3 regions of the Arthrobacter sp. CG_A4 genome follow, and region 3 is predicted to be linked to each of the others. Evidence: predicted binding sites of a transcription regulator. Region 3 holds the regulator's gene; each other region holds the start of a gene.
The links. The regulator HrcA, encoded in region 3, represses chaperone genes, less so after heat shock. The targets are predictions, from matches to a motif close to TTNGCACTCGNNNNNNNCGAGTGCNAA.

Region 1: the regulator HrcA is predicted to act here: its motif matches at 7,454-7,480, upstream of groL (chaperonin GroEL).
Region 2: the regulator HrcA is predicted to act here: its motif matches at 8,060-8,086, upstream of groES (co-chaperone GroES).

Annotation. Positions count from the first base shown of each region.
Region 1 is NZ_JAXCID010000023.1:24,175-34,271, reverse strand. Features, by position in the region: gene RCH07_RS11305 (lipid II:glycine glycyltransferase FemX) at 1-612, shown strand, start outside; gene RCH07_RS11300 (threonine/serine ThrE exporter family protein) at 646-2,142, shown strand; gene RCH07_RS11295 (siderophore-interacting protein) at 2,774-3,613, opposite strand; gene RCH07_RS11290 (uracil-DNA glycosylase) at 3,665-4,480, opposite strand; gene RCH07_RS11285 (DUF3263 domain-containing protein) at 4,532-4,891, shown strand; gene RCH07_RS11280 (LytR C-terminal domain-containing protein) at 4,976-5,596, shown strand; gene RCH07_RS11275 (cold-shock protein) at 5,784-5,987, shown strand; gene RCH07_RS11270 (ABC transporter substrate-binding protein) at 6,128-7,345, shown strand; gene groL (chaperonin GroEL) at 7,664-9,301, shown strand; gene RCH07_RS11260 (ribonuclease HI family protein) at 9,537-10,097, shown strand, end outside.
Region 2 is NZ_JAXCID010000011.1:87,474-97,570, forward strand. Features, by position in the region: gene alr (alanine racemase) at 1-777, shown strand, start outside; gene tsaE (tRNA (adenosine(37)-N6)-threonylcarbamoyltransferase complex ATPase subunit type 1 TsaE) at 774-1,430, shown strand; gene tsaB (tRNA (adenosine(37)-N6)-threonylcarbamoyltransferase complex dimerization subunit type 1 TsaB) at 1,424-2,095, shown strand; gene rimI (ribosomal protein S18-alanine N-acetyltransferase) at 2,143-2,610, shown strand; gene tsaD (tRNA (adenosine(37)-N6)-threonylcarbamoyltransferase complex transferase subunit TsaD) at 2,607-3,734, shown strand; gene RCH07_RS07050 (glutamate--cysteine ligase) at 3,759-4,910, opposite strand; gene RCH07_RS07055 (shikimate 5-dehydrogenase) at 5,245-6,102, shown strand; gene RCH07_RS07060 (class I SAM-dependent methyltransferase) at 6,220-7,470, opposite strand; gene RCH07_RS07065 (hypothetical protein) at 7,556-7,990, shown strand; gene groES (co-chaperone GroES) at 8,243-8,539, shown strand; gene groL (chaperonin GroEL) at 8,627-10,097, shown strand, end outside.
Region 3 is NZ_JAXCID010000005.1:17,875-27,604, reverse strand. Features, by position in the region: gene lepA (translation elongation factor 4) at 1-1,080, shown strand, start outside; gene hemW (radical SAM family heme chaperone HemW) at 1,126-2,364, shown strand; gene RCH07_RS03455 (DUF4870 domain-containing protein) at 2,437-2,856, opposite strand; gene RCH07_RS03450 (DUF3097 domain-containing protein) at 3,032-3,883, opposite strand; gene hrcA (heat-inducible transcriptional repressor HrcA) at 4,122-5,135, shown strand; gene dnaJ (molecular chaperone DnaJ) at 5,197-6,324, shown strand; gene RCH07_RS03435 (16S rRNA (uracil(1498)-N(3))-methyltransferase) at 6,327-7,115, shown strand; gene RCH07_RS03430 (GerMN domain-containing protein) at 7,125-8,030, opposite strand; gene RCH07_RS03425 (PhoH family protein) at 8,518-9,606, shown strand; gene ybeY (rRNA maturation RNase YbeY) at 9,603-9,730, shown strand, end outside.

The DNA.
Region 1 (10,097 bases), on a different contig from region 3:
TTGCTGCGTAACCTTCATTCCCGCGGCCGCAACGCCGTCCGCCGCGCCCTCCGCGAGGGTGTGGAGGTCCACAACGCGGAGCCCACGGAAGAGAACTTCCAAGCCATGTATGCCCTGATGACCACCACGGTGGAGGCCAAGTCCCAGGTCCGGGTCCGCGAATACGAGTACTACCGCCAGTTCTGGACCAACTTCATCGCCCGCGGCCAGGGCCGGCTCTTGTTCGTCCACGAGAACGGCGTTCCGTCGGTGGGCGCCTTCGTCATTAACTACGGCAGCAAGGGCACCTACAAGGACGGCGGCTCCCTGCAGCAGCGCGGCCAGTACGGTGACTCCCACCTCGTGCAGTGGACGGCCATCAACCAGCTCAAGGCACTCGGCTGCACCGAATACGACTTCTGCGGCACGCCCCCGAGCGGCCAGCTTAAGGACACGTCCAACCCGTTCCACGGGCTCGGCCTGTTCAAGACCAGCTTCAGCAAGACCGTCACGGACTTTGTCGGCTGCTACGACCAGGTCCTGAGCCCGCTGAAGTACAAGGCCTGGATGGCCGCGGGGGAGCGCGTCGCCCGCCAGCTCTACACCCGCCGCACGGGCCAGCAGTTCTACTAAACCGGCTGCACACAGGATATTAGGGAGGCCGGAATGACCATAGGACCCGACGGCCGCCGCAGGCCGCCCACGGACGGCCTGCCCAGGACTGAGCCGATGTCGGCCATACAGGTGCACCAAAACGCTGCCGCCAAGCGGATGCTGCGCCGGCTGGTCCAGGGCGAGAACCCGCCGACCGCTCCGATGAGTATTGTGGACCGGCTCGCCGGCAGCCCCTACGCCAACCCGATGATCCAGGTGGGCGGAGTGGATACCTCGGCCCGCAAGACCATTGACTTTGCGCTGCATCTGGCCGAGTCCATGTTCCGGTACGGCGCCGGAGCACTGGAGGTGGAGACCAGCATCATCGCCATCACGGCTGCCCTGGGCCTGAAGAACATCGAGGTGGACATCACCAACCAGTCGGTGGCCATCAACTACGCCCCTAGGGACCAGACCCCGATCTCGCTGCTGCGCGTCGTGCGGTCCTGGACCAACAACTACGCGGGCCTCGCCCAGGTGCACTCTCTGGTTACGGATATCGTCGCCGGCGGCGTGGGCCGCGAGGAGGCGGTACGCCGGCTCGACGAAATCACCCACAGCGCCAAACCGTTCCCGCGCTGGATGGTCACGGTGGCGTACGGGGTGTTCTCCGCCGTCTTCGTCGGGGTGCTCGGCGGCGGCCTGGGCGCTTCTGCCGTCGCGTTCGTGTCCAACCTGCTGGTCAGCCTGCTGGTCCGGCAGCTGGGACGCTGGCGCACACCGGATTTCTTTATCACGGCGTCCTGTTCCTTCCTGGTCACCTTCATCGCGCTGCTCCTGTGGCGGTTCGGCAACCCGGTAGGCATCCAGATACCTCCCGCCATCGTGGTGGTCGGCGGGATTCTGCTGCTGCTCCCCACCGGCCGGCTCGTCTCGGCAGTGCAGGATGCGATCAACGGCTTCCCCGTCACGGCGGCCGGCCGGTTCCTGTCCACGATGCTGACGTTCGGGGCGCTGGTCGCGGGCATCGCCATCGGGTTCGTGGTAGGGGACATGACCGGCATGGAACCCATCGATGTGACCGAAACATTCCCGCCGGCGTATCCGTTATGGGCGGTGATCATCCTGATCGCCATCGCGGTGCTGATGATCGGCATCACCGAGCAGACCAGCTGGACGCTGCTGCTGCCCACCGCGGCCGTGGGCGTGGTGGGCTATCTGGTGCTGCTCGGCGGAGACGCCCTCGGGATCGGGGCGCGCTTTTCGCCGGCACTCGCGGCCGTCGCCATCGGCTTGCTGGCCCGGGTGGTGGCGCTCCGGATGGGTGCGCCGCAGCTGGTCGTGGCGGTCCCCGCTGCGCTGATCCTGCTGCCCGGACTCACTATATTCCGGTCCATGTATGTGCTGACCATCGAGGAATCCGAGATCCTGATCGGCGCCGGCGGGATGCTTAACGCCGGGGCGATCGTGTTGGGCGTCGCGGCCGGCATCGTGCTCGGCGACACGCTCGCTAGACCGCTCACCCGGGGCCTGTCCAGCAATGAACGACGGCGGGCCCGGCGCCGTTAGCTCCGGTCCGCCGCGGCGCACGGGCGGCCGGGGAGACCCGGCACCGTTAGTGCGCATTCTCGTTAGTTCGTCCGGGAGTCCTGGCCCGGGGGCCGGGAGGGCACGGCTCAGGGACATGCCCCGCGCCCGGGCCGGGAGGTGGACATAGTGTCATTATGCCCAGTCCAGGGTGCAAAGAATGAGCATGTCCCCCGCGGCGAAGCCGGGTTCCCCTCCGCCGGGCCCGCCCAACGCCTGAGGAGACCCGCCCAACGCGGCAGGCCGTGACGTTCCTGCCCAGTTACTTTGTCGCACGGCGTCATGAGCCACGGAAATCCGGGCCTTTCGCGGGCCGGCAGACGGTGTGGCGGCCGGCAACCGGGAAGGAGCGCTGCCAACGGCCATCTGCGCCCGAGCAGGTCAACGAAAATATCCCCGGGTCTGGACGCCCGCCCCAAGGGACATGCCCCGCGCCGGGAGCAGCCGGTGGACATAGTGTCATTTTGCCCAGTCCAGGGCGCAAAGAATGAGCATGTCCCCCGGCGCGACAAGGTCTTGGCGCGGCCTGACCCCGCTATCCCGCCCCGCCCGGCCCTCGACGAACCAACGACAATGCCCACTGGTGCCGGATCCTGAGGTGGGATCCGGCCGGTTAAATTTTCCCGATCGGCAGTTTCTTCTCCGCCTGGAAGTCGTCTTCCACCCGGCCCATCGCCCAGTAGCCGGACAGCGAGACCTGCCCGCGTTCCAGCCCGCGCTGTGCGTAAAACACCTCCCGGAGGGTCTTCATATAGCCGCGCTCGCCGTGCGCAAAGACCTGCACCCGGCCTTCCGGCCAGGCCGCATCGCGGACCGCGGCGACCAGCAGTCCGCTGGCCCCGGCGGGCACGCCGCGGCGCAGGAGCCAGCGCAGCTCAACACCGGCGGGGGCGCCGATCGATTGGATGTCGGCGTCGCTGTCCACCTCCAGGAAGGCCAGTCCCCGGGCGTCTTCCGGCAGGGATTCGATCGCGGCGCCGATGGCCGGCATTGCGGATTCGTCACCGGCGAACAGGTACCAGTCGGCGGCCGGGTCCGGGTTGTACCCGCCGCCCGGACCGGTGAAGATGAAGGCGTCCCCGGGCTGCGCCGTGGCCGCCCATGGTCCGGCGAGGCCTTCGTCGCCGTGGATCACGAAGTCGATGGCGAGTTCTCCGGCGGCCATGTCCACCCAGCGGACGGTGTAGGTCCGGGTGTGTGGCCACTGATCGCGCGGCATGGATTCCCGGACTTCCCAGAGGTCCAGGGGATCCGGGTAATCGATCCCGGCCTGCGGGAACACCATTTTGACGTACCGGTCCACGAAGCCGTTGTTGACGAACCCGGCAAAGCCCGGGCCGCCGGCCACGATCCGGACCATGTGCGGTGAAAGTTGTTCGCGGCGCAGAACCGTAAGGTTGGTCTGCGGTCGCGATTTCCGGGTGGCCGAGGTGTCGGCGGGGGCTGACGTCATGGGACCAAGCCTAGCCAGGATGGCTGGCGGAAGCCGGACCGTGAAGCCCCTCTACGGAAGCGGCGGCAGTTCCCAGTCCACCGTGCCGTCGCCCTGCTCCAAAAGCAGGTTGTTGGCGCGGCTGAAGGGCCGCGAGCCGTAGAAGCCGCGCGAGGCCGAAAGCGGGCTGGGGTGGGCGCTGGCGATTACCGGGGCAGATCCCAGCAGCGGGGTGACGGATGCCGCGTCCTTGCCCCAGAGGATCACAACGAGGGGAGCCGGTGTGCCGTCGGCGCTGCGGCGGTTCACGACGGCGGCGATGGCGGCCGTCGTGACAGCTGCCCAGCCCTTGTTCCGGTGCGATGCTGCCGCCCCGGCCCGGACAGTGAGGACCCTGTTCAGCAGCAGGACCCCCTGCGCTGACCAGCGGCTGAGGTCGCCGTGGACCCGCGGCGGCAGGCCGAGGTCGGCATTGAGCTCCTTGTAGATGTTGGCGAGGCTTCGCGGGATAGGCCGGGTTGCACCGTCCACCGCGAAGGACAGCCCGACGGCGTGGCCCGGCGTCGGGTAGGGGTCCTGGCCGACGATCAGAACCCGGACGCCCGCCAGCGGCTGCCTGAATGCCCGCAGCACGTTCGACGGCGAAGGTAACAGCAGGTGCCCCTCGGCCACCTCAGCGGCGAGGACGTCCAGAACGTCGCGCAGCTTGCCCTCGACGGGAGCCAGCGCGTCCGCCCAATCAGGGGACATCAGCTCGGCGAGGGGCAGCCGCGCGAGCTCGGCGAAGCCGACGCCCTCGGCCGCTGGCTGCTCCAGCCCGAACAGCGCATCGGGGTCCCGGGCCTCGGAACGAGGAGCCTCGGAATGAGGGGCATCTGAATCAAACACGGATCCATTCTCGCAGGGTCCCAAATGACAAGCTTGTTATTCGCCCGTAGCATGGGGGAATACTTTTTTTCGGAGCCAGCCAGGGAGCGTGTTGTGGCCGAACAAGCGCAGGACCACCTCTCCGCGGCGGAGCCAGATGCCGAGGGGACCGGCTTGGAGTCGCCGCTGAGCAGCCGCGACCAGCAGATGCTGGCATTGGAACGGCAGTGGTGGAAGTACGCCGGGGCCAAGGAACAGGCCATCCGGGAGCTCTTTGACCTGTCGGCCACGCATTACTACCAAATTCTCAACGCGCTCATCGATTCCGAGGATGCCCTGGCGCACGATCCCATGCTGGTCAAGAGGTTGCGTAGACTGCGTACGTCACGCCAACGCGCGCGCACTGCTCGCCGCTTGGGCTCAGACGCGTAAAACCATGGCCGGATGTGCAGATTCCTGCGCGGTAAACCGGCCCTGGCAACTTCGTAAGAAATCAGCAAGGACGTCGTTTCTACCATGACCAAATATGCTCGGGATGAATTTGATCGGGTCCCGGAGACCTCCACGCGCCAGGGTGTCCACCGTGCAGTGGCCGGATCCCGCCGCCGCCGTCTCGGACCCATTCTGGCCGTCGGCGCCACAGCATTGGCCATTGGCCTGGTGGCTTTCCTGATCCTGCCGAAGCTCGGATTTAGCTCCCCCGGAAACTCTTCGGACGCATCGGCCGGACAAAACGGAAGCAGCGCCACCGCATCGGCCGCCGCCGCAGCTCCCACCGGCAGCCCCTCCGGAGCCGCACCGAGTCCGGCCCCCTCAGCGTCCGCGACGCCGTCGGATCTGCCGAAGGCGGGCGCCGCCGTCGTCGACAAGACCCAGCCGGTCGCGATCTACAACGGCACGGCCACCGCCGGACTTGCCGGCCGCGCGGGCGGAACGGTCACCACCGCGGGCTGGGTGCTGGGCCCCATGGGTAACTGGGGTGGGGTCCGACAGCAGACGTCCGTGATTTTCTACAGCAGCGCCGCCCAGAAGGGTAACGCCGAGGCACTGGGCTCGCTGCTCGGCATCCAGACCATGATGGAGTCGGCCGAATTCAAGATGCCGCTGGTCGTCGTGCTGGGGCCCGGCTTCCAGTAGTCCGCTCCGGTCACGCCTGAATAACTATTGCAGGCCGGGCCGGTCCCCGGCCTGCACTCCGGGAGGATGCTGTGGGTACAGTACTTGCGGACTGAGTTGTGCATACTGCGTTGTGCATACTGCGGCTCGCATTCCGCGGCGCACATTGTGGTGCGCCGTTCGTCAGCCAACTGAAAGTGTGGACATCATGGCATTGGGAACCGTCAAATGGTTCAACGCCGAAAAGGGCTACGGCTTCATCACCGTGGACAATTCGGGGGCCGACGTCTTCGTGCACTGGTCGGCCATTGCCGGGGAGGGCTACCGTGCCCTTGACGAGGGGCAGCGCGTCGAGCTGGAAGTCGGCGAGGGCGAGAAGGGCCCGCAGGCCGAGAGCGTCCGGCCTGCCTAGTGATATTTCCCGCCGCACTGCACGGCCCGCACGCCTCAGTGGACACTGACGGACTGGAAACCGGGCGGCCGGTGTCCGCCCGACGCCGGGCGGGTGCACGCAGGCCGGGGCGCGCCGTAACAGCGGCGGCCGTTGCAGCCTTGGCTTTGACCGGGTGCGGGCCCGCCGGCGGTGTCCGTGTGGAGACGGCCGCCGCCAGCGGTGACGGCACCCTCCGGATCGGACTCATCCTTGACAATACGGGCAAGCAGGGCTTTCTCAACGCACCCCAGCTGGCCGCTGCCAAACTCGCCGTCAAGGAGATCAACGCGGCCGGCGGACACAAGGGCAGGCCGGTGGAACTGCTGCCCGAGACGATCAGCGAGGACACCGTGGCCCAGGCCAAGGCGCTCGTCGCGGCCAAAGCGGACGCCGTGATCGGCCCGACCGACTCCGGCCGCGCGCCCGGCGCCATCGATGTGCTCTCCAACGCCAAGATCGCCATGATTTCTCCTGCCAACACGGCCAGCGGGCTCAGCAGCTACAAGAGCAACGGCTACTACTTCCGCACCTCGGCCGCCGATATTGCGCAGGGCTCCGTACTCGTCAAGCTCGCCAGGGACGGCGGCGCGGCAACAGTCGCCGTCGTGTACGAGGAAGGCAGCTACGGCAAGGACGTGTCCAACGCTGTTGCCGCGGCGGCCAAGGCGGCCGGACTCGGCCCCGTGACGGTCGCTGAATTCAAGCCGGGCCAGGCCCAGCAGGCGGCTGCCGCGGCGAATGCGGCGGGACCGGACGCCGTCGTCCTCATCGCCCGCGACGGTGCGCAGGGCGCCATCGCCGAGCTGAACAACCTCGGCCTGGCCGGCAAGAAGCTCATCCTCAGCGACGGTGCCGTTGACCAGTACGGCTCCGGGCTCGGCTCCCGGGCGCTCGACGGCGCGCGGGGCATCCTGCCGGGAATTTTTGCGTCCGCGCACTTCCAGGGCGAACTGGTGTCCGTTGGCCCCGGCCTGCGGGACATGACCTTCGCCGCCGAGACGTACGACGCCGTTAACCTCGCCGTGATCGCGGCGGCCGCGGCGGAGGACGACGCCGGCACGTCGATCGCGTCGAAACTGATCGCGGTCTCCGGCGGCAAGGCCCAGCCGGCCGGCGGGGCCCAGTCCTCCGGAGAGGCCGCAGTGTGCAGGAGCTACAAGGAATGCCTCGACACCGTGCGCGCGGGCAAGCGACCCGACTACGACGGCGAATCCGGTCGGATTAACTTTGATTCCAACGGCGACGTGACGTCTGCCCACTACGTTGTCTACAGCTTCGGCGCGGACAACAAGGCCACAATGAGCGGAAGCGAAACGGCGAGCAGCGGCGGGAGTTAATCGCCCACAGCGAATTGTGCCCCGGCAGAGCGCCGGTACGGTGCCGAAACCGGGCCGCCCGGCACGCCCACTGCTTGCACTCTCCCCGGGGGAGTGCTAATTATTGAATTAGCACTCCCGCGTATTGACTGCCAGAACGACGCCCCGGTTCCACCGGCCGCGACGTGGAGCAGCCGGTCCGGGAGCGAAAGAAATACCTGGTTGTGGTGAGATCCCCGACCCGGTGGCGTACAGAGGCTGCCGGGGAAGGATCGTCCGTCGCGGGCACCGCAGCGAAGGTCCATTCTTAACGACTGTCCCGAAAGGACTACTGCCGTTATGGCCAAGATCATTGCATTTGATGAAGAGGCACGCCGCGGCCTTGAGCGGGGCCTGAACATCCTCGCCGACGCCGTCAAGGTCACCCTCGGCCCGCGTGGACGCAACGTCGTCCTCGAAAAGAAGTGGGGCGCCCCCACGATCACCAACGATGGTGTATCCATCGCCAAGGAGATCGAGCTGGACGATCCTTACGAGAAGATCGGCGCCGAGCTGGTCAAGGAAGTTGCCAAGAAGACGGATGACGTCGCCGGCGACGGAACCACCACCGCTACCGTGCTGGCGCAGGCACTGGTCAAGGAAGGCCTGCGTAACGTCGCGGCCGGCGCTGATCCCCTGTCCCTCAAGCGCGGCATCGAAAAGGCTGTCGAAGCCGTCACCCGCGAACTCCTGGCCTCCGCCAAGGAAATCGAAACCAAGGAAGAGATCGCCGCCACGGCATCCATCTCCGCCGGTGACAACGAAATTGGCGCCCTGATTGCCGAAGCCCTGGACAAGGTCGGCAAGGAAGGCGTCATCACGGTCGAGGAGTCGAACACCTTCGGCCTCGAGCTGGAGCTCACCGAAGGCATGCGCTTCGACAAGGGCTACATATCGGCCTACTTCGTGACCGACGCCGAGCGTCAGGAAACGGTCCTTGAGGATCCGTACATCCTGATCGTCAACTCGAAGATCTCCAGCGTCAAGGAATTGGTCGCTGTCCTCGAAAAGGTCATGCAGTCCTCCAAGCCGCTGCTGATCATTGCCGAAGATATCGAGGGCGAGGCCCTGGCCACCCTGATCGTCAACAAGATCCGCGGCACCTTCAAATCCGTCGCCGTCAAGGCTCCGGGCTTCGGCGACCGCCGCAAGGCGCAGCTCGCGGACATCGCCATCCTCACCGGTGGCCAGGTCATCTCCGAGGAAGTCGGCCTCAAGCTTGAAACCGCCGGCCTCGAACTCCTGGGTCGCGCCCGCAAGGTCGTCGTCACCAAGGATGAGACCACCATCGTCGAGGGTGCAGGCGACGCCGACCAGATCGCCGGGCGCGTTTCGCAGATCCGCGCCGAGATCGAGAACTCCGATTCCGACTACGACCGCGAGAAGCTGCAGGAACGCCTGGCCAAGCTGGCCGGCGGCGTTGCAGTCATCAAGGCCGGCGCCGCAACCGAAGTTGAGCTCAAGGAACGCAAGCACCGCATTGAGGACGCTGTCCGCAACGCGAAGGCTGCCGTCGAAGAGGGCATCGTCGCCGGCGGTGGCGTTGCCCTGATCCAGGCCGGCCTCAAGGCCTTCGCCAACCTGAACCTCACGGGTGACGAAGCAACCGGCGCGAACATCGTCCGCGTTGCCATCGACGCCCCGCTGAAGCAGATCGCCTTCAACGCCGGCCTCGAGCCGGGCGTTGTCGTCGACAAGGTCCGCGGGCTGCCTGCCGGCCACGGCCTGAACGCTGCAACCGGCGAGTACGTCGATCTGCTGGCTGCCGGTATCAACGACCCGGTCAAGGTCACCCGCTCCGCCCTGCAGAACGCGGCATCCATTGCCGGCCTGTTCCTCACCACCGAGGCCGTTGTGGCCGACAAGCCGGAGAAGAACTCCCCGGCCATGGGCGGCGGCGACGACATGGGCGGCATGGGCGGCATGGGCGGTTTCTAACCACCCGGCTCCAAGCCACCTGAACTATCCGTTCAACGACGGCGGTCCCACCTTCGGGTGGGGCCGCCGTCGGCGTTAACCCGCCCCCGCCCCCGGACGCTCCCTCACATCTGGTCGCTTTGGCAGTCCTTTTGGCAGCGGCGCTCCCGCAGGTCTGCTGAGGCAAGGCCGGGCCGGAGCCCGGGGGAGGTGGGGCAGAGTCGGGCAAGAGCCCGGGGTCTGGCAGGATAGTGCAGTGACGATTACAGCAGCGGCCGACGGTTCGGCTCTAGGAAATCCAGGTCCGGCCGGGTGGGCCTGGTACGTGAACGACGGCTGCTGGCGGGCCGGCGGGTGGCCGCATGGCACCAACAACCAGGGCGAGCTTATGGCGGTCCTGGACCTTTTCCGGTCCACCAAACACCTCGCGGCCGAGGATCTGCACATCCTCTGCGACAGCCAGTACGTCATCAACTCGGTGACCAAATGGATGCCGGGCTGGAAGCGCAAGGGATGGCGCAAGTCCGACGGCAAGCCCGTGCTGAACGTGGAGCTGCTCAAGGAGATCGACCGGGAGCTGTCCGGGCGGAAGTACACCTTCGAATGGGTGCGCGGTCACGCCGGGCACGAACTCAACGAGGCAGCCGACGACCGCGCGCGGGCCGCGGCAACCGCCTACCAGCAAGGCGTCGCGGCGCGCCAAGGTCCCGGCTTCGGTGCGGCAGCGGAAGACCCCGCTCCCGCTGGACAGACGGCGCACCCGGCAGCGCAGGCGGCCCCGGACCGATCGGGCCAGCAGGAGCTGTTCGGCGAACCC
Region 2 (10,097 bases), on a different contig from region 3:
CTCAATGCCTGGGACAGCCTCGTCGGCGAAGCCATGGACTACCAGGACCAGGGGCTGCTGCGGGTGGTGGGGGTCTTCTCACACCTGGCGGTAGCGGACGAGCCGGACCGCCCGGAAACGGATGAGCAGCTTGAGGCCTTCCGCGAAGTCCTCGCCATCGCGCACGACGCCGGCGTGGACCCCGAGGTCCGGCACCTCGCCAATACCCCGGCCACGCTGTCTCGCCCCGATACGCATTTTGACCTGGTCCGCGTGGGACTGGGCCTCTACGGGCTGTCCCCGTTCGAAGGACAGAGCTCCAAAGAACTGGGCCTGCGCCCCGCCATGACACTCCGGACGGTGGTCTCGCATTGCAAGGACGTTCCCGACGGGCAGGGCGTCTCCTACGGACTGAACTACCGTACCCGCGGCGCCAGTACGCTGGGGCTCATCCCCCTCGGCTATGGCGACGGCGTTCCGCGCGTCGCCACCGGCGGCCCGGTTCGGGTGGAAGGCGTGAACTATCCAGTGGTGGGCCGCATCGCGATGGACCAGATGGTGATTGACTTCGGACCGCTCCACGTCTCGGCCGGCGGGCGCAGCCTCCTAGGCGCCGAGGCCGTGCTGTTTGGCGACGGCGCCGACGGCGGACCCACGGCGGAGGACTGGGCCAGGGCTGCCGGCACCAACAACTACGAGATCGTCACCCGGATCAGCCCCCGGGTGCCGCGCCGCTACATCAATGAGGAACCGGACCGCAGCGCGGCGCAGGACGTCCCGGCAGGACCGCGGCAGTGACCGCCCCGGCCTGGGAGCAGACCCTCAACGTCCGGACCGCGGAACAGACGCACGCCCTCGGTGCGGCCCTCGGTGCCCGGCTCGGGGCCGGCGATCTGCTGGTCCTCACCGGCGAACTCGGCGCGGGAAAGACCACCTTTACGCAGGGACTCGGGGAAGGACTGGGCGTCCGTGCCGGCATCATCTCCCCGACCTTCGTGCTGGTCCGCATCCACCCGAACCTGGCCGATGGGCTGCGTCCCGGGGGGCCGGACCTTGTGCACGTGGACGCCTACCGGCTGGGTTCGGCCGCCGAAATCGACGACATCGACCTGGAAAACACCATGGACAGTGCCGTGACAGTGGTGGAATGGGGCCGCGGCCGGGTGGAGCATCTGAGCGACAGCCGGCTCGAGGTGGATCTGGTCCGCAGCCTCGGCGGTGCCGCCGCCGCTGTCACCCTGGACTTTGATACGGACGACGACGACGAGCCCCGCACGGTGGTGATCCGCGGCTTCGGCCCGCGCTGGGTGCACGCGCCGGTATTGCACTCGCCGGTACTGCCCGAGCCCACGCCCGAGCCCGAGCCCACGCCCACGCCCACGCCCGAGCCCGAGCCCACGCCCACGCCCGAGCCCGAGCCCGAGCCCACGGAACGGAACTCCCGATGCTGATTCTTGCCATCGACACCTCGGCCGTGGCCAGCGCCGCCCTCCTCTCCGACGACGCCCTGGAATCCCTGATCGGCAGCTTTTCCACCGCGGACACCCGGAGCCATGCCGAAGTCCTGGCCCCGGGCATCGAGAAGCTCCTCGCCGGGGCGGGCCTGGGCGGAGCCGACGTCGACGCGATCGTCACCGGGGTGGGCCCCGGCCCGTTCACCGGCCTGCGCTCCGGAATCGTCACCGCCCGCACCCTAGCTTTCGCCTGGGGCAAACCGCTGTACGGACTGATGAGCCTGGACGCCATCGCCCTTGAAGTGGCGGAGTCCACCGACGCGGCGCCGGAGTTCCTCGTGGCCACGGATGCGCGGCGCAAAGAGGTCTACTGGGCCCGCTACGCCCTGGCCGGCGGCCAACTCCCGCAACTGACGGACGGACCCCATGTGGGATTCGCCGCGGACCTCCCCGGGCTTCCGGTCTACGGTGCCGGGGCCGGAATCTACTCCGACGTCGTCAAGGCAGTCCCCGGTTTCAGTACCCGGCAGCCCGAAGCCCTCTCCCTGGGCCAGTTTGCGCTGGCCCGGCTCGCAGCCGGGGAAAAGCTGCTGGACTCGACCCCGCTGTACCTGCGCGAGTCCGATGCCCGGGTTCCGGGCCCCCGGAAGAGGGCACTGTGACCGGCCCGGCAGAAGTTCGGGCCCCGGGCGAGGCAACGCTGCGGGAAATGACCGCCAGGGACATTCCCGCAGTTCACGAACTCGAGTGCCGGCTGTTTCCGGTGGACGCCTGGCCGCTTCAGATGTTCGTCGATGAGCTCTCGCAGGCCGAGACCCGGCACTACCTTGTGGCCGAGCACGCCGGGACAATCGTGGGTTACGCCGGGCTGATGTGCATGCAGCCGATCGCGGATGTCCAGACCATCGCCGTCGTCCCCGAGCAGGAGGGTAAGGGGATCGGCTCCGCCCTGCTCACCGGGCTCATCCGCGAGAGCCGGAGCCGGCACGCCGAGGACGTGCTGCTGGAAGTCCGCGCCGACAACCCCCGCGCCCAGCAGCTCTACCGCCGTTTCGGATTCGAACAGATCCACATCCGGCCGCGCTACTACCGCGACGGCGTCGACGCACTGATCATGCGGCTCCGGCTCACCGGCGCACGCTCCGACACCACACCCCGGGAAGCAGACCGCCCATGAACCGCCCCCAGTACAGAGACGGGCCGCTGGTCCTTGGCATTGAGTCCTCCTGCGACGAGACCGGCGTCGGGATTGTTCGCGGGACCCGGCTGCTGAGCAACACCGTGGCCTCCTCGATGGAGGAGCATGTCCGGTTCGGCGGCGTCATTCCCGAGATCGCATCCCGCGCCCACCTCGACGCGTTCGTCCCGACCCTCCGGGAATCGCTGGCCGAAGCCGGTGTGACCCTGGCGGACATCGATGCCATCGCCGTCACTTCCGGTCCCGGACTCGCCGGAGCCCTGATGGTCGGCGTCTGCGCGGCCAAGGCCCTCGCCGTCGCCACCGGTAAACCGTTGTACGCGATCAACCACCTTGTGGCTCATGTCGGCGTGGGCCTGCTCCGGGCGGACGACGGCGGGGCACCGCCGTCGGGGGCGCTGCCGGAAACCCTGCCGGAGACCTTTCCGGACAATTTGGGCGCGCTGCTTGTCTCCGGCGGCCACACCGAGATCCTGCGGATCCGGAACATCACGGACGACGTCGAACTGCTCGGCTCCACGATTGACGACGCCGCCGGCGAGGCATATGACAAGGTGGCGCGGCTGCTGGGCCTGGGCTATCCGGGCGGCCCGGCCATCGACAAGCTGGCGCGCACGGGCAACGCCAAGGCGATCCGATTCCCCCGCGGCCTCACCCAGCCGAAGTACATGGGCACCGCCGATGAACCCGGACCGCACCGCTACGACTTCTCCTTCAGCGGACTCAAGACCGCCGTCGCCCGCTGCGTCGAGCAATTCGAAGCCCGCGGCCAGCCGGTCCCGGTGGCGGACATCGCCGCAGCCTTCCAGGAAGCCGTGGTGGATGTGATTACGTCCAAGGCCGTGCTGGCCTGCCGGGAGAACGGCATCACCGAGCTGCTGCTGGGCGGCGGTGTGGCCGCGAACTCGAGGCTGCGCCAGCTGACCGAGCAGCGTTGCAGTGCCGCCGGGATCCGTCTGACCGTCCCGCCGCCGGGGCTGTGCACCGACAATGGCGCCATGGTGGCGGCCCTCGGGGCCCAGCTGGTGATGGCCGGGATTGGGCCGAGCGGCATCGGCTTCGCACCGGATTCGTCCATGCCGGTCACCACCATCTTCGCCTGAGGCGCAGGCCCGGAACGTCCGGAGTCAGGCTTCGGGGCCCTTGCGCATCTGCTTGACCAGGTCCAGGACGACGGCGCGCAGGTCGCCGTCGTGCTCTGCCGCCACGCGGCGCTGGCGCTGGTAGCCGGCACCGCGCTCAATGATCGTCAGGACATCGGCCAGCTCGGCGGAACAGTTGAGCTTAACCGCGACGGGCTTAAGCCGCCTGACCGTCTCGCGGATGTGGTCCGTGACGAGTTGTTCGTTGCCTTCGGCGTCGAGGATGATGATGGCGTCCAGGCCGTAGCGGGCCGCCCGCCACTTGTTTTCCTGGACATGCCAGGGCGGCATGGTGGGGATGGTGCCGCCGTCGTCCAGCGTGGTGGATAACTCGTCGACCAGACACTGGGTCAGGGCAGCGATGGCGCCGACCTCCTCCAGAGTGGCCAGGCCGTCGCAGATGCGCATCTCGATGGTGCCGAGGTTGGGGACAGGCCGGATGTCCCAGCGGATCTCGGAGAGCGTGTCGATCACACCGGTGGTGAACATGTCCTGGACGTAGGACTCGTAGTCCTCCCAGCTGGAGAACTGGAACGGCAGGCCGGCGGTAGGCAGCTGCTGGAACATGAGGGCACGGTGCGAGGCATAGCCGGTGTCCTCGCCGCCCCAGAACGGGCTGGACGCGGAGAGCGCCTGGAAGTACGGGAAATAGTTGACCAGGCCGTCCAGCACGGGAAGGACCTTGTCCCGGCTGTCGAGGCCGACGTGCACGTGGACGCCGTAGATGACCATCTGGCGGCCCCACCACTGGGTGCGGTCAATGAGCTTCGCGTAGCGAGCCTTGTCGGTCACGGGCTGGAGCTGGGGCGGGCTGAAGGGGTGGCTCCCGGCGCAGAAGATCTCCACACCCATGAGATCAGTGACTTCCCGGACCGCGGCCAGCGAACTTTCCAGGTCAGCTTTCGCTTCCGCAACCGTGGTGCAGATCCCAGTGACCAGTTCCACGGTGTTCAACAGCAGTTCCTGCTTGATGTGGGGGTGCTCGTCGTCCTCGTTCAGCTCGGGATGCCGGGCGGCAACGCCGCGGAGCACCTCATTGGCGACCGAGGACAGCTCGCCGGTTTCCGCGTCGACGAGGGCAAGCTCCCATTCCACACCAAGAGTTGATTGCCTTGATGAAGCGAAGTCAATCTTCATGTGGTCCCTTCACTGTTCTGCTGTGACGTTGCCGCAACTCCGGCTGGCAAAGTCACGGGCGGAGTCGCCGGACAGTTGGCAGGGCAACGGTGGTCCAAGTCTAGTGCAGGGGCAGCGCCGGGACGGTGGCCAGGTTGCGGCGTAGACGTGAAAGTGTTCACAAATGGACCCCGGCCGCTGCGGTGCTCAGCGCAGTCCCGGTACAGGCCCCCGCGCCCGCCTCTTGCCCGGCGCGTCTTTACCGCCGCGTCGCTGCCGGCTCCGCCGGCCATTGGCCTCTGTGCCGTCGAAGCATCGCGCCGCCGTTTTGTGCGGGCTGTCGTTTAATGAAGGGGTGCCCATCCTGGATAAAGACATGACCCTGTGCATCTCCCTCTCGGCCCGCCCGAGTAACAACGGGACGCGCTTCCACAACCACTTGTATGGACAGCTGGGCCTGAACTGGATCTACAAGGCCTTCGCCCCGACCGATCTGGCGCAGGCGATCGCCGGCGTGCGCGGCCTCGGAATCCGCGGTTGCGCGGTCTCAATGCCGTACAAGGAAGCTGTCATTGCCCTCGTGGACGTGATGGACCCCTCCGCGAAGGCCATTGACTCGGTCAACACGATCGTTAACGACGGCGGCCGGCTCACCGCCTACAACACCGACTACACGGCCATCGAGCAGCTGCTGCAGCGCAATGCCGTGCCGAGTTCGTACTCCGTGCTGTTGAAGGGTTCCGGCGGTATGGCCAAGGCCACCGTGGCAGCGCTGCGGGACGCCGGATTCACGGACGTCACGGTGATCGCCCGCAACGAGGCCGCCGGGCGGACGCTCGCGGAGCTGTACGGCTTCAAGTGGTGTTCGGAACTGGGCAGTGCAGATGCCGACGGCGGTGCCGGCACGGGTATGGCGGACATGCTCATCAACGTCACACCCATCGGTATGGCAGACAGTGTGGCGGGCGGCGCCGATGCGGGGGCGCTGTCCTTCCCGCAGGAAGCCGTCGACGCCGCGACGGTGGTGTTCGACGTCGTCGCGCTGCCGGCGGAAACTCCGCTGATCCGGGCCGCCCGTGCAGCCGGCAAGACCGTTATTACCGGCGCCGAGGTGGCCACCATCCAGGCGCTGGAACAGTTTGTGCTCTACACCGGCATCCGGCCCAGTGATGAGCAGATCCGGGCCGCTGAGGACTTTATGCGGGGGCAGTAAATATGGTGCAGTAAATCGGGCGCGGCGGCACGACCCGGGGGGGGGCAGGTCCGGCCCGGGTGCTCCACCCCGTTACCCCTGGACCTCACCTCCCGATGAATCAGCCAGAGTGGCTCCCTAGACCGGCTCCACCGAGATGGCTACCCGGTCCTCGCCGATCCTGGTGAGGACCAGGGTGGCTGTTTTCCTGGCGGCATTTCCTCCAGTCTTCCCTCCGGACTTGCCGCCGGACTTGCCGCCGGGCAGCAGCTGCTTGCGCAGCTCCTCCGGAGTGACCGAGGTACCGCGTTTCTTGATGTCCAGCACACCGATGCCGTGGTCCTTGACCCAGGCCTTGAGCGACTTGACGTTGTACGGCATCACCTCCAGGACCCGGTAGGCCCGGGCAAACGGGGTGTCCCGCAGTTCCGGGGCGCAAATGTAGGCTATGTGCTCGTCCACGAGGTGTCCGCCCAGCTGGAGGGCGACGTCGGCCACCAGCCCGGCGCGGATGACGGCGCCGTCGGGCTCATAAAGATAGCCCTCGACCGGACCGACCGGGGCCACCGGGCCACCGTCGAAGTCCTCAGCGCTGGTGAGTTCCGCCGCCCCCTCGGAGCCCAGTAGGAGGGCGGCACGCCTGATCCCGGGGCGCCGGACCGCGTTGAACCACAGCGCCACCTCGGTGACGTCCCCGCCCACCGAGACCCACTGCGCTTCACAGCCCTCCGGCACCGCGTCGTGCGGCATGCCGGGGCCCATTTTGACGCCCACGGCGAGTCCGGTGCCGGCCAGGGACTCGACAAAGGACAGCGGCGGGGAGAAGTCTTCCGGGTCCCAGAGCCGTTTAGTGCCCGAGGTGGAGGTGGCGCGGCGGGCCGGGTCCAACCAGACGCCGTCGATGCCGTCGAGGGGCACGGAGGTGGCGTCCGAGTGGACGACGGTGGCGTTCCGGAACGGGATCAGGTTCATCGTGGCGCAGGCAGCAGTGGTCTCGTCCATTTCCACCGCGGTCACCTGGATATCCAGGGATGCCAGGGCCATCGCGTCGGCGCCGAGGCCGCAGCCAAGGTCCGCGACATGGGCGACGCCGGCTGCCAGGAACCGCTGGGCGTGCCGGGCCGCGACGGGGAGCCTGGTTGCCTGCTCCAGTCCGGCCTGGGTGAAGATCATCTGCCGGGCGAACTCGCCGAACTTGGCTTCGGCCCTGGTCCGCAGCCGGGACTGGGTGAGCACGGCGGAGACCAGTTCGGGGGAGTGGCCGGCCTTCCGGAGCGAGGCATTCAGCCGGAAGGCGTCGTCCTCCCGGTAGGGTCCCAGCGACGCCAGGAGGTCCCAGCCCTCGGGATTGAGGAGCGGTGCGATCTGGTCCTGCGGTGCGTCAGCCATGCGGTCAAGCCTAGGGCAGACACGGTTGGGGCGCCGTCCGCCCGGTGCGCCCGGTCCTTCCGGTCCGCCCGATAGGGTTGACGGCATGGACGACAGCGGCACGGCGAACAGCGACACGGACGAAAACTTCCCGAACGACGACGCCGCCGACCAGGACGCCGACGGCGGCCGGCCCGCCCGCCGGGGACTCGCCCGGTACGCCCGGCCGGCTTTGATCGCGGGCAGCGTCATCGCCGTCGTCTGCGTGGCGCTCCTGGTCATCATCTTCTTCCTGGACACTTTCAATGCGACCGTCTATTCCGTCGGGGGCCAGGACGTCACGGACGCCACCGACGAGGCACGCAACATCCGTGAGACCTACGCCGCGGCCCGGGTTGGCGGCATCGTCTTCCTCGGCGCCGGCGTCCTCCTGGCCGCCGCCGGCGCCGTCGTCGTCTACCGCCACCGCAACGAGCGGAGCCCGGACGCGGGCGAAGAAGACGGCGAAGACGTGGACTTCGACGATCTCGGAGAACGGTAGCCGGCGGTATTACCCCGCCCCGATCCGGGCCCGTCCCGGGCTGCGCCGGCGTTCACCCGGAACGAACTTCTGGCACTCGCCTTGACCGAGTGCTAACTCCTTACATAGAGTCATCATTAGCACTCTCCCTAGGAGGGTGCTAACACCTGAAGCCCTATCAGCCAGGCTGCTGCCGGCACCGCGACGACGGCCTGCACGCCATGGCGCCAGAGCTTCACAGTCCACGAATTTGCTGACGAATAGGAGAGGTCCTTGTCGGTCTCTATTAAGCCTCTTGAGGATCGTATTGTTGTCCGCCCGCTCGAAGCCGAGCAGACCACGGCCTCTGGCCTGGTTATCCCGGACTCCGCGCAGGAAAAGCCGCAGGAAGGCGAAGTTGTTGCAGTAGGCCCCGGCCGCTTTGACGACAACGGCAACCGCGTCCCGATCGATGTTGCCGTCGGCGACATTGTCATCTACTCCAAGTACGGCGGAACTGAAGTCAAGACCGGCGGCACCGAGTACCTCGTGCTGTCCGCCCGCGACGTTCTGGCGATCGTCGTAAAGTAACTCTCTTGGAACCCCGCGCCGCCGATCCCTCTGATTCATCCCGGACAGGTCTGCTGCGCGGGGTTCTGTCTTTGAAAGGACAAAACCATGGCAAAGCAGCTCGCGTTTAACGACGCTGCCCGCCGGTCGCTCGAAGCCGGCATCGATAAGCTCGCCAACACCGTTAAGGTGACGCTTGGCCCGCGCGGCCGCAACGTCGTGCTGGACAAGAAGTGGGGCGCCCCCACGATCACCAACGATGGTGTGACCATCGCCCGTGAAGTCGAGCTGGATGACCCTTACGAAAACCTTGGCGCGCAGCTCGCCAAGGAGGTCGCCACCAAGACCAACGATGTTGCCGGCGACGGCACCACCACAGCAACCGTGCTGGCACAGGCCCTCGTCAAGGAAGGCCTCCGCAATGTTGCGGCGGGCGCTGCCCCCGGCGAGATCAAGCGTGGCATCGAGGTCTCAGTCGAGGCCATCGCAGCCCGCCTGCTGGAAAATGCCCGTCCGGTCGGCGGCACCCAGGTAGCCAACGTTGCCTCCATCTCCGCCCAGAGCGACGAGATCGGCGAGCTCCTGGCCGAGGCGTTCGGCAAGGTCGGCAAGGATGGTGTGATCACCATCGAGGAATCGTCCACCACGCAGACCGAACTGGTCCTCACCGAGGGCATGCAGTTCGACAAGGGCTACCTGTCCCCGTACTTCGTCACCGACGCGGAACGCCAGGAAGCAGTCCTCGAAGATGCCCTGATCCTGATCAACCAGGGCAAGATCTCATCGGTCCAGGATTTCCTGCCGCTGCTTGAAAAGGCACTGCAGAGCTCCAAGCCGCTGTTCATCATTGCCGAGGACGTCGACGGCGAGGCGCTCTCCACGCTGATCGTCAACCGCATCCGCGGCACCCTGAACGTCGTTGCCGTCAAGGCGCCGGGCTTCGGTGACCGCCGCAAGGCCATGCTGCAGGACATCGCCACCCTCACGGGCGCACAGGTTGTCTCTGCGGAACTGGGCCTCAGCCTGGACACCGTCGGCCTTGAGGTGCTGGGCACCGCCCGTCGCATCACCGTCACGAAGGACAACACCACCATCGTCGACGGCGCCGGTTCGGCCGAGGACGTCGCAGCCCGGGTTTCCCAGCTGCGCGCCGAGCTGACCCGCACGGATTCCGATTGGGACAAGGAAAAGCTGCAGGAACGCCTGGCCAAGCTGGCCGGCGGCATCGGCGTGATCAAGGTCGGCGCAGCGACCGAGGTGGAGCTTAAGGAAAAGAAGCACCGCATCGAAGATGCTGTCTCCTCGACCCGCGCAGCGCTCGAAGAAGGCATCGTGGCCGGCGGCGGCGCCGCCCTCATCCACGCCCTCAAGGCGCTCGACGAGGATCCGGCCGTGAAAGCACTCGACGGCGACGCAGCAGCAGCGGTCGGCATCGTCCGCCGGGCACTGACCCAGCCGCTGCGCTGGATCGCCCAGAACGCTGGCTTCGACGGCTACGTTGTCGTCGCCAAGGTGGCCGAATCCGCCGACAACCACGGCTTCAACGCCAAGACCGGCGAATACGAAGACCTGATCGCCG
Region 3 (9,730 bases):
ACCCCGTCCAAGGGCCTCGGCGTCGGCGAAGTGGGCTACCTCATCACCGGGGTGAAGGACGTGCGCCTGTCCAAGGTGGGCGACACCGTCACCAATCTGGCCAAGCCTGCCACCGAATCGCTCCCCGGCTACGCGGACGCCAAGCCGATGGTCTTCTCCGGCCTGTATCCGCTGGATGGCACGGACTATCCGGTGCTCCGCGATGCGCTGGAGAAATTGATGCTCAACGATGCCGCGCTGGTGTACGAGCCCGAGACGTCCGCCGCGCTGGGATTCGGCTTCCGGGTGGGTTTCCTGGGCCTGCTGCACCTGGAAATCACCCGTGAGCGGCTCGAACGGGAATACAACCTGGACCTGATCTCCACGGCCCCCAACGTGGAATACGAGGTGACGCTGGAGGATAAGAAGGTCGTCCACGTCACGAACCCCAGCGAGTACCCCAGCGGAAAGATCGCCGAAGTCCGCGAGCCAATGGTGTCCGCCACCATCCTCGCGCCGAACGAATTCGTCGGCGCCATCATGGAACTGTGCCAGAGCCGGCGCGGTGTGATGGGCGGCATGGACTATCTTTCCGAGGACCGGGTGGAAATCCGGTACCGCCTGCCGCTGGCGGAAATCGTCTTTGATTTCTTTGACATCCTCAAATCCAAGACCCGCGGCTATGGGTCTTTGGACTGGAAAGCCGACGGCGAGCAGGCGGCCGATCTGGTCAAGGTGGATATTATGCTCCAGGGCGAGCAGGTGGACGCTTTTTCCGCGATCACCCACCGGGACAAGGCCTATGCCTACGGCGTGATGATGACGGGCAAACTGCGCGAACTGATTCCGCGGCAGCAGTTCGAGGTACCCATCCAGGCTGCCATCGGCTCCCGGATCATTGCCCGCGAAAGCATCCGGGCCATCCGCAAGGACGTGCTCGCCAAGTGCTACGGCGGTGACATCACCCGGAAGCGCAAACTACTGGAAAAGCAGAAGGAAGGCAAAAAGCGCATGAAAATGGTGGGCCGCGTCGAGGTACCGCAGGAAGCATTCATCGCCGCCCTCACCACGGACGAGTCCAAGGACAAGGCCAAGAAGTAGCGGTGCCTGCTATGACTGCTGCCGCAACGCAGGCCGGCCCGGCCAATGCCTAGCGCACTTCCACTGGGTGACCCGGCGCCGCCGGACGGGCTCCTGCCGGCGCAGGCGCTGGAGGCCGCCGCGGCCCGGGCTTTCGGGCTCTACGTGCACATCCCGTTCTGTGCCGTCCGCTGCGGCTACTGCGACTTCAATACCTATACCGCCACGGAGCTCGGCGGCGGGGCATCCCAGGACGCCTACGCCGGCACCGCCGTCGCGGAAGTCGACTTCGCGGCGGAGGCCCTGAAGAACAGCGGCCTGCCGCCGCGCCCGCTCAGCACGGTCTTTTTCGGCGGCGGGACGCCCACGCTGCTGCCCGCGGCAGACCTCGCCCGCATCCTCGCAGCCGCGATCGCGGCGTGGGGCCTGGCACCCGGCGCCGAGGTCAGCACCGAGGCGAACCCGGACTCCGTCACGCCCGAATCCCTGCAGCTGCTCGCCGCCGCCGGCTTCACGCGCGTCTCCTTCGGAATGCAGTCGGCGGTCCCGCACGTTCTGAAGATCCTGGACCGCACCCACACCCCCAGCCGGGTGCCCCGGGCGGTGCAGTGGGCCCGCGACGCCGGCCTCGCCGTCAGCCTCGACCTGATTTACGGCACTCCGGGGGAGTCGGCCGAGGACTGGCGCTACTCGGTGGAAACGGCGCTGTCCTACGGCCCGGACCACATCAGCGCCTACGCACTGATCGTCGAGGACGGCACCAAGCTCGCCGCGCAGATCCGCCGCGGCGAAGTTCCGGGAATCGACGACGACGACCACGCCGCCAAGTACGAACTGGCCGACGAACTCATCTCAGCCGCCGGGCTTGCCTGGTATGAGGTCAGCAACTGGTCCCGCACCCCGGAGCAGGCCTGCCGGCACAACCTCGCCTACTGGCGTGGGGATGACTGGTGGGGGATTGGTCCGGGGGCGCACTCACATGTGGGGGGCGTGCGCTGGTGGAACGTCAAACACCCCACCGCCTACGCGAACCGGCTGGGTTCCGGACTCTCGCCCGCCGCGGGGCGGGAGACGCTTGATTCCGCGACCCGGAACGTGGAGCGCGTTATGCTCGGGGCCCGGCTGAACCCAGGGCTGGAGATCTCCGGCCCCGGCGGGCTGGGGGACACAGGGCGCCACGCCGTCGCCGGACTCATCGCCGACGGCCTCGTGGACCCGGCCGCCGCCTTCAAGGGCCGCCTGGTGCTGACGTTGAAGGGACGGCTGCTCGCCGACGCCGTAGTGCGCCGCCTCCTGCCCGACTAGGGCCGTCAAACGTGGGCCCACGCCCGCAGGGTTCCCCGGCCGGGCTTGCGAGGTTAGGGTGCGGGGCGGGGACTACTTGATCCAGCGAAGGTTGAACTCGTAACGGTGCGGCTGGCCCCGGTTGACGTGAATGCCGGCCGCTACCGAGAAGCACGTCACAGCAATCCAGATGACCGTGGCGAGCACGGCGAAGACGTTGCCAACCACCGGCACAAAAACCAGGAGATTGGCGATCACCGCGGCGATCGTCGGGGGCAGCGTGAAGTTGAGCGCTTCCTTCGACTCCTGCGCCGTGAACGGGCCGCGGTCCTTGAAAATCAGGTAGACCAGCAGCGACGGAACGCAGCCCAAAATGCCGCCAAAGTGCGCCAGGGTGGCCCACTGCCGGTCCTCATTTGCCGTCAGCGGCAGCGCATTTGCGGGAACGCCTTGATAAGGGGGTTGGCCATGGCCGGCCTGGGTGCCCGGCTGTTCGCGTGCGTTATCTGCCACGGGTTCGTCCTTCGGATTGCGGTGATGCCTTGGAGCCTGGAAGTTCGCAGGCCGCGGGAGAAGCGCAGCCGACGTTCCAAGAATACGTGCTCGGACGGCCAAACGAAGATCAGGGTCCGCGAACGGTGCTGCCCGGCCGCGATCGCGCGTGGAGAAATGTCCGCATGGAGAAATGTCAGGGCACGGTGAGGAAGTCGATGACCTCTTCGACCCGGCCCAGCAGGGACGCTTCCAGATCGGCGTAGCTGCGGACGGCGCCGAGGAGCCTTTGCCAGCCCAGGCCGACATCCTCCTTGGTGCTGTGCGGCCAGCCGAACGCCGTCAGGATGCCGGTCTTCCAGTCCACGCCGCGGGGGATCACGGGCCACTGCTCGATGCCCAGCACTGCGGGCCGGATGGCCTGCCAGACGTCCACATAGGGGTGGCCGACGATCAGGACATTGCCCTTGGCCCCGGGCGAGGCCATCACGGCGTCGGCAATCCGTGATTCCTTGGACTGAGGCACGAGGTGGTCCACGAGCACGCCGAGACGGCGGCCGGGACCGGGCCCGAATGCCGCCACCGCGCCCGCGAGGTCGTCAATGCCGTGCAGCGGCTCGACGACGATGCCCTCCACCCGGAGATCGTCGCCCCAGACCTTCTCGACGAGTTCGGCGTCGTGTTTTCCTTCCACCCAGATCCGGCTGGCTTTAGCGACCTGGGCCCGCTGGCCCCCCACCCGGACCGAACCGGACGCCGTGCGCGTGCCTCCTGCCGGTGCCGGGGCGGGCCGCGGCGCCGGCGGCGTCAGCCGGATCGGCCGGCCTTCCAGCAGGAAGCCGAAGCCAAGCCGGAAGGACCGCGACCTGCCCCGGCGGTCCTCCAGCGCCACAACATGCATCCCGCCGGACTTCTCCACCCGTGTGACGGCACCGACCCAGCCGGACTGCACGTCCTCGAGCACCATGCCGCGTTCCACCGGCACCTCGGGCAAACTGGTCTTGGCGGGGGCGGACAGGTCCTGGGGGCCCCAGTTCTGGTACGACATCTGTTACACACTGCTTTGCGCTTGGAATGATAGGGCGGGGTGTGCCCGAAAACACGAGCCCCTGGAACAACGCCTGGAGCGGATTCAATGCTAACAACGCGGCGACTCATATTAGACTTGTTAGCACTAAGGCATGTCGAGTGCCAGCCGCGGGCCGCCCGGGCCCCGGCGGGAAAGAACGGCCGGGCCCGCTGCCTGGGCCGGCTGCGAATGCAGGACCGTCGATTGGAGGTGCAGTGTGAGTGAACCGCGCAAACTCGAAGTGCTGCGCGCCATCGTCGAGGACTATGTCCACTCGCGTGAACCCGTCGGATCAAAGGCGCTCGTGGACCGGCACCACCTGGGCGTTTCCAGCGCCACGATCCGCAATGACATGGCGGCACTCGAGGATGAGGGCCTCATCACGGCCCCGCACACGAGCGCCGGACGGATCCCCACAGATAAGGGATACCGGCTCTTCGTGGACCAGATTTCGGCCGTCAAGCCGCTCTCCCAGGCCGAACGGCGGGCCATCCAGGCGCTGCTGGAGGGATCCCAGGACCTCGACGACGTCCTGGACCGGACGGTGCGGCTCCTTGCCCAGCTGACCAACCAGGTCGCCGTCGTGCAGTACCCCCACCTCAGCCGCGCCAGGATCCGGCACATCGAATTCGTCCTGCTCGCGCCCCGGAAGGTGCTGGCGGTCCTGATCGCTGATACCGGCAAGGTAGAGCAGCGCGTGATCGACGTCGGGCAGGACTTCGGAGACGAGGCCCTCGCAGAGCTGCGGACCCGGTTCCTGGGCAGCCTCTCCGGCACCGCGTTGAACCTGCTCCCGCAGTCGCTGCTCGCCGTCATCGCCGGCTGTCCGCCTGTCCGGCGCAGCGCAGCCCAGGCGCTGGCCCGCGGGCTGGAAGCCCTGGCCGTCAGCAGCCGCGAGGAGCGGATGGTCATGGCCGGGACCGCCAATCTGGCCCGGTCCACCGTGGACTTCCCACTGAGTATCGGCCCGGTGCTGGAAGCCCTCGAGGAGCAGGTGGTCATGCTCCGCCTGCTCAGCGATATGGCGGCGGACCCGCGCGGCGTGACGGTGAGCATCGGCCGGGAGAACCCGTATGACGGGCTCGCGGAGGCATCGGTGGTCGCGACGGGGTACGGGCCCGATGCCACCGCCAAGGTGGGCGTGCTGGGGCCCACCCGGATGGACTATCCCACCACCATGGCCGCCGTCCGTGCGGTGGCCCGCTACCTTTCAAGGATTCTCGGGCCCTAACGGACCGACACCAGACTTCTTGCCCCCAACAGGTAAGTACAACCAGGAAGAGATACACACTTTGAGCAGCCATTACGACGTTCTTGGAGTCTCCCGCGAGGCAACGGGAGAAGAAATCAAGAAGGCTTACCGCAAGCTGGCACGGAACCTCCACCCGGATGTGAACCCGGGGGAGGACGCCTCGGACCGTTTTAAGTCCGTCACCCATGCCTACGAGGTGCTCTCCGATCCGCAGAAACGCCGGATCTATGACACCACAGGAAACGAGAACGGCACCGACAACGGCTTCGGCGGCGGCAGCTACTCGGGCCAGGGATTCGCCTTCCAGGACATCTTCGAGACGTTCTTCGGTGCCGGCGGCCAGGGGGGCCCGGCGTCACGGATCCGCCGCGGCCAGGACGCCCTGATCAGCGTCCGGATCGACCTCCGCGACGCGGTGTTCGGCATCAACAAGAAGCTCGAAGTCGACACGGCCGTCACTTGCCCCACCTGCGAAGGCTCCTGCTGCCGCGACGGCAGCCACCCGGAGCGCTGCGACATCTGCGGCGGCAGCGGCCAGGTCCAGCGCGCCGTGCGATCCATCCTCGGCCAGGTCATGACGGCGGCCCCCTGCGGCAGCTGTGAAGGTTTCGGCACCGTCATCAAGGACCCCTGCAACGAGTGCAACGGGCAGGGCCGGATCCGCAGCCGCCGTTCCCTCACGGTCAAGGTCCCCGCCGGCGTAGCGACCGGCACCCGCATCCAGCTGTCCGCACAGGGCGAGGCCGGTCCTGCCGGCGGACCCTCCGGCGACCTGTACGTGGAGATCCGGGTCAACAACGACGCCACCTACGTCCGCGACGGCGACGACCTGCACGCGAGCCTCAACATCCCCATGACGGCCGCCGCTCTCGGCACCGAGCTCAACCTTGATACTTTTGACGGCCAGCACGGCATCGACGTCAAGGCCGGGACCCAGTCCGGCGAGGTCATCACCCTCCGCGGCCTCGGCGTCACCCACCTGCGCGGCTACGGCCGCGGGGACCTCAAGGTCCACCTGCAGGTTGACACCCCCGCCAGGCTCGACGCCGCCCAGGAGGACCTGCTCCGGCAGCTCGCCAAGCTCCGCGGCGAGCAGTTCACGGAAGGCAAGCTCGCGGCCAGCGGAGGCGTCTTCGCCAAGCTCCGGGACCGGCTCGGTAACCTGTAACGGTGAGCAACCCGGTCTTTTTCACGGCCCCGGGAACCCTCGACCGGCAGGTCCCCGGTTCCACTTTCGTCCTCGACGGCGCCGAGGCCCGCCACGCGGTCACCGTCAGGCGACTCGCGGTGGGGGAGAGGGTGGACATTGCCGACGGCGCCGGCCGGCGCCTGACTGGCACCGTCACCGCCGTCGCCGCCGGTGAGCTGACGGTGGAATGCAGCGGACTTACCGTCGAGTCCTGGCCCGTCATCCGGCTGGTCCTCGTACAGGCCCTCGCCAAGGGCGACAGGGACGTGCTCGCGGCGGAGACCGCGACCGAACTGGGGATCGACGCCGTCATTCCGTGGCAGGCCGAGCGCTCGATCGTACGCTGGAAAGTCGAGCGGGCGGCCAAGGCCCACGCCAAGTGGCAGTCCGTCGTCACGGCAGCAGCCAAGCAGGCGCGCCGTGCCTGGATTCCTGAAGTCCGCTCCCTGGCCGACGCCGCCGGTCTGCAGGCGGCCGTGGCTGGCGCGGACCTCGCCGTCATCCTGCACGAGGACGCGCTGCGTCCCCTGCGTCCGGTGCTGGAGGCCTGGCAGGCGCGCCTCGGCGACCGGCCGCCGGGCGAAGACACCAACGGCGCGCTCGAGGTTTTGCTGATTGTCGGGCCCGAAGGCGGCATCAGCCCCCGGGAGGTGGCCCGGCTCTGCGACGCCGGCGCCGTGACCGCCCTGCTGGGACACCACGTGCTGCGCTCATCCACCGCCGGTCCGGCGGCCACCGTGCTCGCGAGCGACATCCTGGGCCGCTGGTAGCAGGAGACGCTATTGGACGCTGAACCCGCGGGTATCAGCAAACAGGCCCTGGGCCGGGTTGCCGTCCTCCAGCTGGGCAACCCTGATTTCGTAATTTCCCGGACCCAGGTTCACTGAGAGGCTGAAGGCACCGGACTGGCCGGACTGGCCGGGCTCCGCCGAGGCGGCCGCGGTGCCGTTCAGGTAGGTGGTCTTGGCGCTTCCGTCGATCCGGAAGATCTCCCAGCGGAGTTTGCCGCCCGGGACGGTGCTCCGGCCGGAGACTTTGACGGTGCCGTCCTCCACCGGAGTGCCCTCCTGGGGATCAAGGATCCACACCGGGGCGACCAGGCCCGCGCTGCGCGACATCGGAGTGCCGAGCCGGACACGGTTGAATGCGACGTAGTCGGTGTGCCCGTCCACGAGCACCACGACCTGGACCTGCTGGCCGGAGTCGATCAGGCCCGCGCTGGCGCCGGCCGCCGTCGCGGTGTAGACGAGTTGCTGGATGGCCCGCTCGGCCATCGCGGCGTCGACGTTGGCGTTGAAAGCGTCAGCCGAGACGTCCACCGTAATCACGTTCTTGCCGGAAATGGAGCTGGCAAGTTTCTTGGGATTCTGCCACGGGGTGAAAAAGTCCGGATCCAGTGGCTTTTGGGACATCATCACCCGGAGAGCCTGCGTGACAGGGTTTTCCTGCTCCGGAACATCGCGGAACTCGCGGTACAGGAAGGTATTCTCGTCGCTGCGGCCGATCCAGTACACCGGAGCCTTATTGGAGGCCTGCGCGGTTTCCAGCGGCGCGCTGGTGCTCGGAGCACCCGGGGAGGCCGCGCCGTTCAGGACCGAAGGGGTGCTGGGGTTGCTGCTGCCGGGCTGGGGAGTGACTACGCAACCGGACAGGCCAAGCGCCGCGGGCAGCACCAGCAGCAGCATGCCGGCACGTATCCGCCTGCCGGCTGCCGTCTGTTCAACTCCACGCTGCCTGATTGCCGCTGTCCTCTTCTGCTTGTCGATCCTGCTTGTCGATTCTGCTTGCCGATCGTGCATGCCGCCGGGCGGGGCCGTTGTTCCGTGGCCCGTCCGCCCTGGCAGCGGCCGATTTCCAGCATGGCACAGCGGCGCGGCACGGCACCGTGGTTTGGGACCGGGCCGGTGAACTGCAACGGGAACGATATGAGGCCGATACGAAGTTGATACCAAAAACCGGGAACAGGGCCCGGCGGCGGCCGCCGGTCCGGCCCGGCGGCACACCGGTTCCGCCTGCCACGGCGCCGTGCGGCGCCGTGCGGCGCGCCGCGCTGGCGTAAGATGGGAGGACCCTGAGGGGCCGGAACCAGGAGGCGGACACCGCCGTCGGGCCGGATCAGCGGGACAGACCATTTCCGAGTTGGAGGGGACCAGAGGCCCGCGGGCCAACACCATGACTGAAGCAGCGAACAGCAAGGCCCGGATCAGCGCCGGAGGGCGCCCCGCAGGAGACTTTCCCCACTCCCTTCCAGGGCTGCGGACGGAGGTGGTCCTGTTCGACAACGCCGACCAGATGGTCCAGTCCCTCGGCAGTCATGACGAAGCCCTGCGTTTCATTGAGATCCAGTTCCCCGCCGTTGACTTCCATGTCCGCGGGAACGAGCTCTCGATCAGCGGGCCGTCAGCGGATGTGCCGCGGATCATGCGGCTGCTCAACGAGGTGCGCGAGCTTGTCGCCAGAGGCACCGTGGTGACCCCCGCCGTGCTCAAGCAGCTGGTTTCGCTGCTTCGCAGCCAGTCCCTGCAGAACCCGGTCGACGTGCTCACCCACAACATTCTCTCAAGCCGGGGCAAAACGATCCGCCCGAAGACGCTGAACCAGAAGAACTATGTGGACGCGATCGACGCCAACACCGTGATCTTCGGGATCGGCCCGGCAGGAACCGGCAAGACGTACCTGGCGATGGCCAAGGCCGTCCAGGCATTGCAGCAGAAGGAAGTCAGCCGGATCATCCTGACCCGTCCCGCCGTCGAGGCGGGGGAGCGGCTCGGGTTCCTGCCCGGCACGCTGAGCGACAAGATCGACCCCTACCTGCGGCCCCTTTACGACGCATTGCACGAAATGATGGATCCCGAGTCCATTCCTCGGCTGATCGCGGCCGGCACCATCGAGGTTGCCCCGCTCGCCTACATGCGCGGACGCACCCTGAACGACGCCTTCATCATCCTCGACGAGGCGCAGAACACAACGCCGGAGCAGATGAAGATGTTCCTCACCCGGCTGGGGTTCGGCTCCAAAATGGTGGTCACGGGTGACGTCACCCAGGTGGACCTGCCGTTCGGGACGCGCTCCGGGCTCCGGATTGTCGAAGGAATCCTGCAGGGCATTGAGGACATCAACTTCACGGTCCTGGACGCGTCCGACGTCGTCCGTCACCGCCTCGTCGGCGACATCGTGAACGCCTACGGTGTCTGGGACGAGATCCAGAGAAACCGGGTCAAGACTTCCGTGGCCCGTGAAAAGCGCGGAGACCACACATGAGCATCGAGATCAACAACGAATCCGGCGTCACCGTGGACGAGGCCGAGCTGGTGCGGCTGTGCCGCTTTGTCTTCGAACGGCTCTTTATCCATCCCCAGGCCGAGCTGTCCATCCTGTTGGTGGA